DNA from 2 places in the Thermogemmata fonticola genome. Region 1 is predicted to be linked to the other one. Evidence: riboswitches for the same ligand, from Rfam matches in the RefSeq annotation. Region 1 holds a riboswitch; the other holds the start of a gene.
What was found. A riboswitch is a leader RNA that binds a small molecule or an ion and turns the genes downstream of it on or off. The one in region 1 is predicted to bind cobalamin.
Positions count from the first base shown of each region.

Region 2: linked by a shared signal. The riboswitch ahead of H0921_RS15360 (DUF1559 family PulG-like putative transporter) and the one ahead of H0921_RS09850 (DUF6580 family putative transport protein) in region 1 are both predicted to bind cobalamin.

Region 1 is NZ_JACEFB010000006.1:71,303-78,884, reverse strand. It holds gene H0921_RS09870 (glycosyltransferase family 2 protein) at 1-598, shown strand, start outside; gene H0921_RS09865 (glycosyltransferase family 2 protein) at 619-1,524, shown strand; gene H0921_RS09860 (Fur family transcriptional regulator) at 1,697-2,182, shown strand; gene epsC (serine O-acetyltransferase EpsC) at 2,289-3,236, opposite strand; cobalamin riboswitch at 3,610-3,805, shown strand; gene H0921_RS09850 (DUF6580 family putative transport protein) at 3,948-4,568, shown strand; gene H0921_RS09845 (cobalamin-binding protein) at 4,736-5,656, shown strand; gene H0921_RS09840 (purple acid phosphatase family protein) at 5,905-7,263, shown strand.
Region 2 is NZ_JACEFB010000015.1:53,144-60,725, forward strand. It holds gene H0921_RS15340 (TolB family protein) at 1-507, shown strand, start outside; gene H0921_RS15345 (hypothetical protein) at 800-1,108, opposite strand; gene H0921_RS15350 (NAD-dependent epimerase/dehydratase family protein) at 1,594-2,358, opposite strand; gene H0921_RS15355 (glycoside hydrolase family protein) at 2,355-3,437, opposite strand; gene H0921_RS15360 (DUF1559 family PulG-like putative transporter) at 3,746-4,624, opposite strand; cobalamin riboswitch at 4,770-4,972, opposite strand; gene H0921_RS15365 (OPT family oligopeptide transporter) at 5,121-7,493, opposite strand.

The sequences.
Region 1 (7,582 bases):
GACGTTCGGAAGCACCCTGCGCGGTTTGCTTCGCCCTCGCGCCTGGCGTAAATGCCAGATGCTGAACACTCAACAGCGGCAAGAAGTCGATTGGGCCACGGGCGGTTGCCTATTGGTACGGCGGGACTGCTTTGAGCAACTAGGCGGCCTGGATGAATCGTTCTTTCTCTACTATGAGGACGTAGATTTCTGCCGTCGTGCCAAAGCAGCAGGCTGGCAGGTCTTTTACGAACCCCGAATAGCCGTGACGCATCACTGGCCGTTGCATGCTCGTTCCGTGCCTGCTCCGTTGCGCCTCATCACTCGCCATGCCCTCATGCAGTTCGCGCGCAAGCACTGGGGACGCTGGTCTAATCTGGGTTTACGCGGCCTGGTCTGGCTTGAGGCATTATGCCGTGAAGGATGGTCCCGGTTGCGCCGCCGCTATCGTGACAGTGCCTGTTATCATCAATTACGCCAATTGGTGGGCGACATGCACCGACAACGCCAGCAGTCCATCCGCCAGCAACTGGCCTTCGCGAGCCGTTACTTGCGAGCCATCGCGGCGGCCCAAGACCGTGTTCCAGCGGAACAAGATCATCTGGACAAGAATCTGTAAGCCCTCTGCATCCCATCCCTATGTCTGCACTAACAGTGATCATTCCTACCCATCGCGGAGGGGCGCTATTATACCGTTGCTTGCAGAGCGTACTCCGGCATGCGCCGTCGGGCACGGAAATTCTCGTAGTCGATGACGCCTCCCCCCAGGAAGCTCTTCAGTCCATCATCCGAGATTTTCCGACCATTCTTCTGTTCCGATTACCCCGCCGGCGAGGTTTCTGTTACGCCGCCAATATCGGAATTGAAGCGGCACACAACCCTATCGTGGAACTGCTCAATGACGATACCGAAGTGGCAGCGGGTTGGGCAGAGGCTGCCTTGGCACACTTCCAGCAATCCGATGTCGTGGCAGTAGCCCCCTTAATCTTACAATACCCAAAACGGAAAGGTGACTCCACCATCACCTACGCGTACATCGATGCAGCAGGTGATGATTATGATCCCGGCGGTTATGCCTGGAAGCGTGGACATGGCCTGCCGTGGTCCGACCAGCTTCCTCTCCACCTGCGGGTTGCCGGATCGGTTACCTCAGCGTCGGCCTGTGCTGCCTTTTATCGCCGGGAAGCAATTCGCGCCGCTGGTGGATTGGCCCTCTCCTTCAAGGCCTACTTCGAAGATGTTGATCTGGGTTTACGCCTACGCCAGCGGGGTGGTGAGATAATCTTCGAGCCGGCTTCCATAGTCTGGCACCACGGCTCGGCCAGTTACGGCCGCTCCCCTTACCGCCCTCTGTTGGAACAGCAATCCTGCAACGAGGAACGTCTCTTCTGGCGGCACTGGCGATATTACGGCGGCTGGCGCCTCCTGCCTCGTCACTTGGCCGTTTTGTTGGGCAAGTTTTGCCGCCGCTGGAGTGAAGGGCGACTCCTCCCTTGGACCTTCGGTCGTTTGCGAGCCTGGGGTGAACTCGTGGTCAAACCATAGGCGCCTCCGATGCGTACCTATGGCTCAACCCGGCGACGTTGCCCCTGCCGCTGTTCGGACGTTGGTATAATGAAAGCAACAGCCGCTTCTTGGTGGACTCCTGGAGGTAGCCAGGCACGCTGGACGCAGAGCTACCCACGCCACCCTAGGTGCCCCCAAAGGAGTTAGTCGCGTGTCATTACCCACAATCCCCGTTGCCCAGAGTCCGGAAAGCAAGTTCCGCGAATATCTGGCTAGCCGGCCCAAACCGCAGCGCTTCACGGAGCAACAGCGCTTGCTCCTGGAGCATATTTTCGCCAAACATAGCCATTTCGACGCGGAACAATTGATCGATGAGCTAAAACGGGCCGGACGACAAGTCAGCCGAGCCACCGTCTATCGTACCCTGCCCAAGCTCGTCGATGCGGGTCTTCTTCGCAGGATCGAATTGGGAAATCGTACCGTCTATGACCATGACTACGGTTACCCCTTCCATGATCATTTGCTGTGCGAAGAGTGCGGTGCGATGATTGAATTCCAGAGTGAGGCATTGGATGCTGTCTTGCGCGAGGTCTTGAGCCAGCATCAGTTCCGCGCGCGCAACCGGACTCTCGTCATCCGCGGAACTTGTGCCGCTTGTAATTCAGCGAAAGCCGCCAAACGGCGGCTGGTGATGTGATACCGACCCTCCAACTCAAAGGGGTGGATAACCAGAGACTTACTCTTCCATGCGAGTTGCCGCAGTTTGCTGCGAGGGGAAATCTCGTCTCGTCTGGCCATTGCGCTCAGATGATATAGTTCCATGCTTCGGGGTCTGCCCGACTGCCCCGCAATCGTAGCTTGGGCTTTTCCAGGACCACCGTCGTGTCTGGCGGAACACTTTCGGTCAACCAAACGTTCGAGCCGATGATGGAACGCGCCCCAATTACTGTCTGTCCGCCCAAGATCGTAGCATTGGCATAGACGATCACATCATCACACAAAGTCGGATGCCGCTTGTAGCTTCCGCGAACGAGTGAGCCATCCTCCCCTTTCGTGAAGCTAAGGGCACCCAGAGTCACACCTTGATAGAGTTTCACGTTCCGTCCGATCTCCGTGGTTTCTCCGATCACCACCCCAGTGCCGTGGTCGATGAAAAACGCCGGACCGATCCGGGCACCAGGGTGAATGTCGATGCCGGTGCGAGAGTGTGCCCACTCCGTCATCATGCGCGGGATGAAGGGGACGCCCAACTGGTGCAATTCGTGAGCTATGCGATAGACAGTAATCGCCTCCAAGCCGGGATAACAGAAGATGATTTCGTGATAACTTCGGGCAGCCGGGTCTCCTCGATATGCCGCCTCCACGTCCTGTTCCAGCACTTTCCGAATAGCGGGTAAACGCCGCAGCAATTCGATGGCTTTCGGTTGCGCCATCTGCTCGCAATCGACATGCGGCGACTCTTCGCATAACTCATGGCGGAGGGCACGGGCAATCTGGACCGTCAGCTTGTCATGCAAAGCATCAATCAAACTGCCGATGTAGTAGCCGACATTTCCCAAGTGCAGATTCTGCCGCCGTCCATATCCGGGGTACAACACCTCAAATAAGTCAGCGATGATTTCCGCCACTCCTTCTCGACTAGGCAACGGCTCATGGGCCAAATGATTCAGGCGGCTACACTCGGTGTAGGTTTCCAAGAGCTGATCTGTAATCTGAGGAAGTTCTTCCCGCAGGCGTAGGTCCGTAGCCATGGAAAACATGTCCCTATTGTGCTAAAACCCATCCCGCCGGCATTTATCCGCTCGCTGCCTGGGGCTGCCAATCCGGGCATTTCATCTTTTCCTACAGACATGCTAGTAAGGACAGGACCCTGATGAAAGCCCAAACAACATTAGGGCAACTGGCGAATATCGAGCGACAACGGTCCTTCCGCCCTAGAAATGACGGCCTCAATACCGCCCCAACGATCTTCAGCCTACGCTCTGAGCACTCAGAGATTCCCTCCTCATTCCTTCGGGAAAGACCACCTCTAGCCTTGATCTCCCCCTCCTTATAGATATGGGAGCAAGCGGCAGGTTCACCCCGGTCACGGATCGTGTCTGGGCAGGGCGTGGGATCATCGGCTTTGCTCCCACGCAAACTGGAACCAGGATCAGGGGTGAGGTAACAGGGAAGTCCGGTGCAAATCCGGCGCAGGGCCGCTGCTGTGATCGGCAAGAACCTGGTGCATCTGATGCCACTGTGACGACATCACGTCATGGGAAGGCTGCCGAGGTTCGCTTGAGCCGAAAGCCAGAAGACCTGCCTGCCGTGATCCCAAGCGACGGCACCCCGGAGCCGGGTCGTCGGCGTCAGTCGGTATTCATTTTCCCCGTGCGGTGCGGGAACTGACCGCCGTATGCCCACTCGATGAATAAGTGCCGTCCAGAATTCGCCCGTGCCGGCGAAGTGGAGGAAGTGCCGTGTCTGGATTGCCTGACCTGACTCCGTTCGCATCGTTCCCCAAAAATTGCACGACGCCCACAGTTCCACCCCACGCCTCCTGGTGCGCTACACTGAGTCAGCCCCGCTTTTGGCTCCTGGCTGCTCTCATCGTCGGAGCCGTTCTGGCACGCTGGATTCCTCACCCTCCCAACTTCACTCCCATCGGGGCATTGGCCCTCTTCGGGGGGGCTTTCTACGCGGATCGCCGTATGGCCTTGGCCCTTCCGCTGTCAGCGCTATTCCTGAGTGATCTCGCCATTGGCTTGCACCTGCTGATGCCGGTGGTCTATGGTAGTTTCGCGTGCAACGTCCTTCTGGGACGCTGGCTGCGCCATCACTGGGGAGTGGGGAATCTGGCGGCCGTCACTCTCCTCGGTTCCATCCAATTCTATCTCACGACCAACTTCGCATGCTGGCTGATGGCTTATCCCCATACGTTCGCTGGCCTGATCGACTGCTACGTCAAAGCCCTTCCATTTTTCCGCAATACCGTAGCGGGTGACGTCACCTTTGTGGTCTTCTTGTTTGGCACGGTGACACTCGCGGAAAGACTCTTCCCCCTGTTCCGCGAAAGGGCCGAACAACCAGCTACTCTTTGACGCCAAGAAGCACCGCCTGCTTCAAACAGGAGCACGAATTAGTCCATCTGTTTTCCAGCCCTATAGCTAGCTCTATGCAGTTTCTGTACTTCGAGGTAGGGTCAGACCTCCCTGGCGACCCTCGCACTCGGTAAAGTAGCCAAAGGTGCTGCTGCGGAGAGTAAGTTGTGCGCATCGTATCCTTGCTACCTAGCGCTACAGAAATCATTTGCCGGCTAGGTCTGGGCGATCAACTGGTAGGTGTTACACACGAATGTGATGAACCGCCGTTTGTCCGCCATCTGCCCCGCGTCACCCGCTCCTTAATCCCCGTGGACGCTAGTAGCCGGCAGATCGATGAGTTGGTGCGCGAAAAGCTACGCACCCAGCGAGCGCTGTATACCCTGGATTGGCCTGTGCTGGAATCCTTACGCCCGGAGCTATTGGTGACCCAGGCTTTGTGCGATGTCTGTGCCGTAGCGGAGGCGGAAGTCCGAGCAGCGGCGTGCACGCTGCCGGGGCAGCCCCCGGTCGTGAATTTGGAGCCGCAATCGCTGGAAGATGTATTTGCCACGTTCCATCAGGTCGCTACTGCTGCTCAAGTCCCGGAACGCGCCGCCGCTGTTGTGAGGGAATTGCGACAGCGAGTCCAAACTGTCGCCCGACGCAGTGAACAGCTAACCTATCGCCCCCGTGTTGTATTACTGGAATGGATCGATCCCCCTTTCTGTTGCGGACACTGGACGCCGGAATTGATCCGTCTGGCAGGCGGGCGCGAAATGATCGGGCGAGAAGGGTCCCCCTCCCGTACCTTGCGGTGGGAAGAGGTCGTAGCCGTAGAGCCAGAAGTGCTAGTGATTGCCTGCTGCGGCTTCGATATCGCTCGTGCTCAAAAGGACCGTCCTATTCTCCAAGCTTACCCCGGTTATGCGCAACTCCCCGCCGTGCGCAACGGCCGCGTGTACTGGATCGACGGCAATGCCTATTTCAGCCGACCTGGTCCCCGACTGGTCGATAGCCTCGAATGGCTCGCTCATCTCCTTCATCCGAATATCCATCCCCCACCGCCGCACGCCGCCGACTCTCCTCCTATCGCCTGTGCTCCGTAATCTTCAGTCACTCCGGAACACTCATCAGACCATCCGCTAATCCTAATCATGCCGCGATGTAACGCCCGGACTACTACACTCACATCATCCCTACCAGACGTGTAGAATCGATGGAATCACGGAAAAAGTGTGGTAAAAACTGTGTTTTTTCCTTGAACCCTTTCCATATCGATTTTAGTTGTAGAGTAAAGTTGTTTCGACGAAATTAGGGCACGAATCCTGCCTTCTCCCCCATGAGTGTGACCGCTATGGATCGCCGCACGTTTCTAACAACTACTCTAACTGGTGGTATTGCTGCCAGCAGTCCGTTCCTCTGGTCTGCATTCTCCGCCTATGCGGATAGGATCGAAGATATCGCCATAGCTCCTCCGCCACGGCCTGCTGAAAAACTTCCGCAACTCCACTCACCACGGGACACTTTGTTTCTGACTTGGCAGGGCGACCCCACCTCTACGATGACAATTCAATGGCTTAGCCGCTCAGAGACACCCACGGTGATCCGCTACGCTTCACTTGCGAGTGCTGCACAAGAGCAGAGTCTCCCCCACCCTCCAAGTCGGGAAACCGGTGGAGAAACACCACGTGGCATCGCTTGGCAGAAGGCAGTCACTCGCTGCCATTCCTTCGGACGCACTGACCTGAAGGTTCACCGCTGCGAATTGACTCACCTACGTCCTGGTACAGAGTACGTGTTTCAAATTGGCGAGCACCTCGGTCTTTACCGCTTCCGCACGATGCCGGCCAAGGCGAATGACCTGATCTCGTTTGTTAGCGGAGGGGACTGCGGCATCGGACCTGCTGCTATAGCTTCCAATCTGACCGCCGCCCGGCAAGACCCTTATTTCGTGCTCATAGCCGGCGATCTTGGTTATGACAATGGGACGTCTGCTACCACAGCGATATCCTTCATCAAAAATTACAGTAGTCAGATGGTCGATTCTCAGGGCCGCCTGATTCCTTTGATCACATGCATCGGCAATCATGAGGTTCGCGGGGGATACAAAGGGCAGCGGAGCGACGCCACCTATTATCTGCCCCTATTCGACGGCCTTTACCGTGAGACAACCTACAATGTCCTCGACATCGGAGACTATTTGAGCATTGTGCTGCTCGATAGCGGCCATATTAGTCCAATCCCCGGCGAACAAACCGACTGGCTCGCTTCAGTTCTCAAGGAACGGCAAGACCGCCCCCACCTTTATGTAGCCTATCACGTGCCGGCTTATCCTTCGGTCCGATCTCCCCAAGCCCTGATCGGCTTAGGTACGGGCGAACTGCAACGGCAACATTGGTGTCCCTTGTTTGAACGTTACCGGGTCGATGTAGCCCTAGAACACCACGATCACGTCTTTAAGCGAACTCATCCCCTGACCGATGGCTTGCGCGATCGCTATGGCGTGCCCTATTTGGGGGATGGTTCATGGGGCAAACTCCGCACTCCTGCCTCTCCAGAAAAGCGTCCCTACCTGGCTCGGGTCAGCCGGAATTACCATATCACCTTGCATCGTCTCGAAGGGGAGCAGCGCTTCCACCTCGCCTTGACTGAGAACGGAAAAGTCGCCGATGTTTACATGACTCAAGGCAAACGTCCCGCCAAGCGTGGTTAAGGGACAACGGCGGCTAAGGGACAGTGGATGGCCCCAATTCTAGGCCACCTTGGTTTTCCAGGCTTTCGTGCACAGTGTGCTCATCAGGAATCATACCGAACCCTCACGACTTTGTTTCCTCGTGATAAGGCGATAACGCTTCCGATGACATGTTCGCCGCTGCGTACTCCGGCACCCACCCCCAGACAACAATTGCAACAGAATGTACACTGACACCAGGAGCGGTCCAGTTCCCATCCCTGAGCAGTGCAATTTCGAGTGCTAACACCACGATGAGCCAAACCATAACATCCCCGTCCAACTCAGCAGCGACGGAAGC
Region 2 (7,582 bases), on a different contig from region 1:
CATCCCCGCGGCGAGTTCGTCCTCTGGGTGTCCACGCGTCAGAAGAACCCGGACCTCTTCACCGTGGATGCCCAAGGGAAAAACGAGAAACGGCTGACCAATCACCCCGCCCTGGACCTGCATCCGGCCTGGAGTCCCGACGGGCGGCAGATCGCCTTCAGCAGCAACCGCCACGGCCCGCAGAAAATTTACCTCATGGATGCCGACGGCAGTAACGTCCGCCGCTTGACAGACGGAGAAGGACTGGACTCCTGGCCAGCATGGCGCCCCGATGGCCAATGGCTCGCCTTCGCCTCCCACCGCAGCGGCAACTACGACATCTGGCTCATCCGCCCCGACGGCCAGGGCCTGCGCAATCTGACCCGCCACCCCGCCCACGACACCTGCCCCGCCTGGAGTCCCGATGGCCGCCGCCTCGCCTTCATCTCCAATCGCCACGGGGGCAGCGACATCTACATCCTGTCGATGGATGGACACCTCCCCTTGCCGCGCCCCCGCGAAAAGTGAGTGGAAGCCCACCGGCCCCCCTGGAATTACCGTATTTGACAGTGAGATGATTTATGTAAAAATGTCCAGTATCAACATATCCGCTGCCCATGGGGTTCGGTCAGGATGTGCCCAACGGGGAGACGGCCCCCGGCACCCCTCATTGTTCCCGGCAGAATGAGGAACGACAGGACGCCGCTGAGCTGCGCCAAATGTGCCACGAGCAGAGGGAGATAAGCTTCGCACCAAGGCGGAGGAAGGGGAAACGGCATCCAAGCTCGGAAGCCAAGCATGCATTCGGGGTACCAGGGAGCTATGACCCTGAGAAGGCTGACATATCCCCCGCCTCCGCTGCACTGCCCGACTTGGCAAACTTACCTCGCAGCCAGCCTACGAGTAGAAGGACAAGCCCGATGATGCCGAGCGACCAAATCGGAACTAGGACGAACCACATCGCGGGAGGAATACCCTGGCCCTGAAGTTCCGGGAAGAAAATCGTCACGATCGCCCGGCCGATGATGAGACAGGCGAAGCACAAGCCGACCAAGAGGCCACCGAGCTTCTTCATTCTTTCACCGGGTTTCGCCGAAGTATGGACAGGTTGTACTTCCGACTCTGCCATGGTTTGCACCCCCTTCATCGAGTCTCGGATTCGGTACCACAATCACGACTGCCGCTGCTGGGATCAGTGCTGCCACCTGGTTCCGCCGCCTTTTCGGTTCGATTGAGCCAACGGCAGAGGGTTCAGACGATCAAATCATATTTATGCTAACCTGTTCCGGCAGTGTGTCAATGAAAAAAGATGAGCCCGCGGAAGTTCCGAAGTTCCTAGGATCCAACAAAGCGGAAGCCGCAGGGCCGAGTTCGTAACCCCATCCCTTGGCGGCTGGATTCAATCAGCAGGCCAGCAGTTTAATCTCCGCTCGTGCTCAGCCATCTTGCCTGCCTCGCGCGGGCGCGGGCGCTGAATCACTTGTCCCTGCCCCCGCTTGTCTCTCCGGCAAACGAACAAACTTCAGTCGGCGTAGAGGGTTACTCCAATGCGCTGTGACAGGTCCATCCACGAATCCGCGAGGTGGAGGGGTTGGCAAGGGATTTGGCCCTCCTTCATGCGGGGCGGTGGACGTCGTCTTGCGGTCTGTAGCCGAGCTGGGTGCGCGCCACGGTCAGATCCCAGCGCATGCCGGAGTTGGCGGACATGCCGTTGACAATCAGGAACCGTTCGGGGAGGGGAGCGGTCAGGCAGCACTCCATCAGGTGCAGAAAGTCGCGGTCGGAGAGCCACAGTTGGCGGAACCACTCGCCCCGATCGGCTGGCAACTGGTCGGGCCGATTGATTCCTCGCCACACCCAGCCGAGGCGAACGGCGATCACTTCCAGGCCCCGGACGGCGGCGTAGTGCTGGCCGACGCGTTCGCCGAAGAGCTTGGCGGCGGCGTAGGGTCCGCTGAAGCGTTCGGCTCCGTCGGCAGTGTAGCGCAGGCCTGGTTTGGGCGGCAGGTCCTCGGTGATCGGCAGCGGCGGCCCGTCCTGGTAGCCCCCCATGACATGATTGGAGCTGGCGAAGACGAAGCGCCGGACGCCGTGCAGGGCCGCGGCCTCGTAGACGTTGAGCATGGCATCGACATTTGGCCCCAATAAATCGGGCCAGTCGTGATAGGCGACGGGGTCGCCTGCCAGGTGCACGACCGCCTCCACGCCCTGGAAGTGCTTGATCCAATCGCCCCATCGGCTTAGATCGGCGGTGTGGACGCCGTCGCGGGGCTGACGGTCGATTAGCACCAGGCGGGTCTGCCCGGCCAGATGAGCGGCCAACTTGGCGCCGAGATTCCCACTGGCCCCGGTGATGAGCACAACGGCGGGCAACGTCACGGCTTCTCCCCCGTGATTTCGGACAGCAAACGAAAGAAGCCTCTCTTCCGTTCACTGCTGATTTGCCAGTTCACCGGCACACTCTGGTAACCCTCGTCGAACCCTTCGCCTTTCCGACGATAGTCGAAGTAGCCCCAGGACGCATACGCCTTGACTGCCGCGATGAAGTTGTTGTTGGGTTTGTCAAAGTCGTAGTGGTCGTCCTCGTTGAAGAGGATGGGCATGGGGCGGTAGCCTTGCACTCGGCGGGTCTGGTGCACCATCTCGGTGATCCGTTGGGGGTCATGTACGCCGTTGCCGTGCAGCAGGAGGAAGTCAGCCGCTTTGACCACGTTGGGTTTGGGGATGCTCCCCCCGCCGTAACTCGTACTGACCCAGAGGGGGTGGTTTTTCTCCCGGCTCCGTGTTTTCACCCGCTCGATGAGTTCATGGACGCGCTCGGCCTTGAGAATGTCGTGATCATACCTCTTCACGTCGCATTCGTTGTTCACTTCCACCACCACATTCGTGTATCGGCGGGCGATGAGCCAATCGACCACATGATCGACCCCGGCGATGACGGCTTGCTCGTCCTTAAGCCGCTCATCTTGGCCGAAGTAATACAAGCCGAGGATGACCACCATTCCCAGTTCGTCGGCCTTGTCGATCACCTGGGCCAGGCGCGCCATGTATTTTTCGTCCAGTGTGCCGTCAGCGTGGATCGCTGAATTGTGCCACGGCTGCGCCTTCGAGTATCCTTCGGGACTGCCGCCTTGCAAGTTCAGCGTGATGGCTAGCAAGCCGTGCTTGCGCCAGGTCGGCATCGTGGCGATAAATTCCGCGGTGTTGCGCTCCGGGTCCCACTTCCTGGTGTCCGGGTAAGCCCAGCGTGTCACGGTAGCGGGATTGCGATCGTCAAAGATCGCCTGCACCATCCGGCTGTTGAATAGCAGCCCCTCAATGGGCACACCGTTCCAGATGCGGCCCTTGTAGGTCGGCTGGCCGTTGATGTAAAACTTGTCCTTCACGATACTGACGACGGTGGCACGCGGGGTTTGAATGGTCGAGGCTGCGGGCCGGAGGGCTGCCCTGTCCCCCATTGCCAGGGCTGCGATTGTGAAGGCGATCATGCCGCCTACCATGAAGAGGTGACGCATAAATTCCTCCGTTTCGGCTTCGGATGGTGGGAACTTTCCTAGTGCCTGACAGCTCGCTGTCCCGGTGAGTCGTCGAGTGGTTTCTGGAGTCTCATCCCAGCATACTGTTGGTCTTTCCCGCGGGCAAGGAATGGAGAAACGACACCGGCCAACCTCTCAGGGCTGGCCGGGCGAAGGAGCGACTGCTGATCCCGCTGGAGGAGCGCCCCGCGGCTCATTCTGACCGCGAGGGGGCGGATGACTTCAGGACGTCACTGATCCCCCGTGTACTCGGCGGGGATGTTCGAGAGGAAGCCGAGGGAGTACTTCCCCTTGTTGGCGTCCCAGACGGCCTGGGGGAAAGGAGCGACGGAGGGAACATCGACCGGGCGGCGGGTTTCCACATGGCCATCGGCCATCGCGACATTGCCGACACCGGCGAAGCGGAAGTGAGCGCAATTGACGCCCCATGAAGTAAAGGCGTTGGTGCCTCCGTAAGGATTGGGCACATACGGCGAGCCGAAACTGTCGAACACCTCCTGCAACGTGCCGTCCGGGTTGAGCTGGACCTGCTCGGCAAAGAGGAAAGTTTGGCTGGTGGGCAGGTGATGGAGACGCTTATTCTGCACGTGGCGGTTGTAGGCGTAGCCGCGCGACAGCATGCCGACCGTCGCCCGCACCGGATACCCCTCGATTCCGGGGCATTTTGCTACTTCCGTGTTGTTCTCGTAAAAGTTGGTCAGGATCCCGCGGGTCGGGTCCACACTGACGACCTGATAGGTCGTGCTGCTGTAGGTCACCAGGCCGTACCAGTACTGGATGGTGTAGGTGGGGGTACTCCAGGTGAAGACGGAGGTCGGGGGCAGTTTGCCGTGGGTGTCGTGGTAGTTGTGACAGGCCAGTGCCAATTGGCGGATATTGTTGGCGCCCTTGATGCGGGCGGCGGCAGTGCGCACCTTCTGCACGGCGGGCAAGAGCAGGCCGATGAGGATGGCGATGATCGCGATCACCACCAAAAGCTCGATCAGCGTGAAGGCGTGCCGCAGCGGGAAGCGGCTAGCAGAGGCTAGTCTGGCTCGGCGGCTCGGTCCGCGTTGAGGCAGGTTCGGCAGGGCATGGAGACGGAAAACGGTCAACACACAGGTCCACATGGACAGGTACTCCTCCCGCCGGTCCGGGCGGGGTAGTCGGGGCGGACTGTCCAGGTGCGGTCAAAACGGGACGGGGCTGCGCCCCACGCGCAGCACAGGAAAGGATCGACCGGCCCGTCCGGCAACCTGGGTCCGAGGCCCCGAACGACTCAGATCATGACGGGCAGGTCTTCTGGCTTTCGGCTCGTGGCGAACCTGTCGGCGGCCTTCCCATGACCCGCAGGTCACAGTGGCGTGCATGCCGAGGGTTCTGGCCGATCACAGCAGCGGCCCTGCGCCGGATTCGCACCGGCTTCCCTCTTGCCTCCCCGATCCGCAGACCGGGGAACCCGTCATGCTAGCGCTTCGTTGTACATCCCCGACGGGAGTCTGGCCAGAGCGTCTCTGCGGACCCAGCCGCCCTCGGCGAACAGGTCCAGGGGCAGACAGGGACAGGAGGAGTACGCCGACATCCGCCCGAGGGGAAGGAGGCAGCAGGACGAAGGGGACGGAATGCTCAGGGGCGAGAGGCCGAGTCCGCAGCGGGAGGGGAAGTCGGACGCCGTCCCACAGCCAGGAGATAGGCCGCCAGTATGGCAAACAGGGCTACTCCCAACGCCCGCGCCCACGGGACCTCGTTGGGGTCCCACACCCGCTTGCCGCTAGCGTCCAGGGTGCCGAAGAAGTGCGCGCCGAGGTTGACCGCGGCCACCAGCTCATCCGAGAAGGCAAAGAAGGCGACGATCAGACCGCAGAGCGTGCCCCCCGCTATGTAACCGCTGGCTAAAAGCACGCCGGGACTGGTTTCCGCCGCCGCTTCCCGTTCCGGTCCGCCCCGCCGCCAATCGGCAAGGTAGCGCAGCAGCCCGCCCAGGAAAATCGGCACCGTGGAGGCGAGCGGAATGTACATCCCCACCGCCAGGGGCAAGGCTGTCACTCCCATCAGCTCGACGGACACAGCGATGAGCGCGCCGATCAAAACCAAGCCCCATTCCAGCGTGCCGCCCAGGATGCCCTGGATGATGTTGGCGAACAGGTGCGGCTGCGGTGCCGTGAAGGCGGCCGGAGCGGAGGAACCGTCGTCCATCCGCCGCGATTCCTGGGCGATCGGCGTATCCGTGCGGTAGTGCGCCTTGCCGCTTTCATCGACCAGGTACCGTCCGGGCCGCACTTCCGCCAGTCCCTGGCTCGGTTCCGCCGGGTATTCCCCCCGCCGCACATGGACCACAAAGTACTCCTGGGTATCGTCCTGGTACGGTTTGCCGGGCCGCTGCCGCGGAGCATCCGCAGGAATGGCCAAGCGCCGTTCTGGCAGATTTTGTTTGCTGTAGTGCGTGCCCGCGGTGTTCAACAGCAGCATGGTAAAGCCGATGACCAGGGCCGACGAAATCGCGCCCAACAGAATGCCCCACTGTTGCTTGTACGGCGTAGCTCCGACCAGAAAGCCGGTCTTGAGGTCCTGCGAAGTCGTTCCCCCGTTGCTGGACGCAATGCACACCACCGCCGCGATCGTCAAAGCACTGAGCATGGCCGAGGGACCGCTCCGCCCCACCACCACGAAAATCAGGCACACCAGCAGCAGCGTTGCAATCGTCATCCCAGAGATCGGATTCGAGGAAGAGCCGACTTCCCCCGTCAGCCGGCTGGACACCGTGACGAAGAGGAAACCGAAGAGCAAAATCAACACGCCGCCCAGCAGTCCCTCGGCATTGAGACCCAAGCCCAGTTGAGGGATCGCTGCTAAGGCCAGCACCAGGGCCACACTGCCGAAGAGGACGGCGCTGAGGGGTAAATCCTGTTCCGTGCGCCGGCGGGCCGGAGAGTTCGCCGCTCGACTCGCCCGCAGGTCTCGCAGCCCCCCCTGGATCGACGCCACAATCAGCGGCAAGGCCCGCAGCATGGCGATGATCCCTCCCGCTGCCACCGCCCCCGCGCCAATGTAGCGCAGATACGTCCGCCCAATCTGGCCCGGACTCATGTTGCGGATCAAACCCGCATTGCGGCTATCCTGGGGTTGCTCCGCCGCCCACACTGCCGGCGAAACCGGCTCCGTCAACTTTTCCCCGAAAGTGACAATGAGCGGTCCCAACACCCAGTACGACAGAATCGCTCCCGCCATCATCAGGCAAGCGATCCGCGGGCCGATCAGAAACCCCACCCCCAGCAGCTCCGGGGCCAGTTCCCCTGCTGCCTCGGCCCCCTTCAAACCGCTGCGACTGCCATCCGCCTGCCGGTGCGATAACTCCACCGCCGGTTCCGACGCCCACAACTTCCCCGCCGCCTGGAAAAACTTGTACACAAACGCCAGCCCGAACCCCACAAACACCATCCGCGCCGTCGCTCCTCCCTTCTCCCCGGCGATCAGCACCTCCGCGCACGCTGTTCCCTCCGGATACGGCAGACGCCCATGCTGCTGCACAATGAAAGCCCGACGCAGCGGAATCATCATCAAAATCCCCAGCACCGCCCCCAGCACCGCCACCGTCATCACCCGGATCGGGTCCATCTCGAACCCCAACAGCAGCAGCGCCGGCATCGTCACCCCGACCCCAAAGGCAATGCTCTCTCCCGCACTGCCGGTCGTCTGCACAATGTTGTTCTCCAGGATCGTCGCCCGCCGCCAGCCCAACGCCCGGCTGCACGCCCGAAACAACGTCACCGACAGCACCGCAATCGGCACCGACGCCGACACCGTCAAACCCACCTTGAGCACCAAATACAGCGACGAAGCCCCGAACAATATCCCCAGCACCACTCCCACCAGCACCGCAGGAAACGTGAACTCCGGCGGCGATTGCTCCGGCGGCACAAACGGAATGCCGTTCCCCTCTCCCTGGCCCGCCGCCTGCCCCTCCCTCTGGCCCGGATCAGTATCTCGACGCCGCTCCATGATCACCCCCCGCCTTGACACACGCGAAGACCCCACCCCGCCGCCTGCTCGTCTCCTCTTTCCCCGCATGCCTGCGGTACACCATCCCC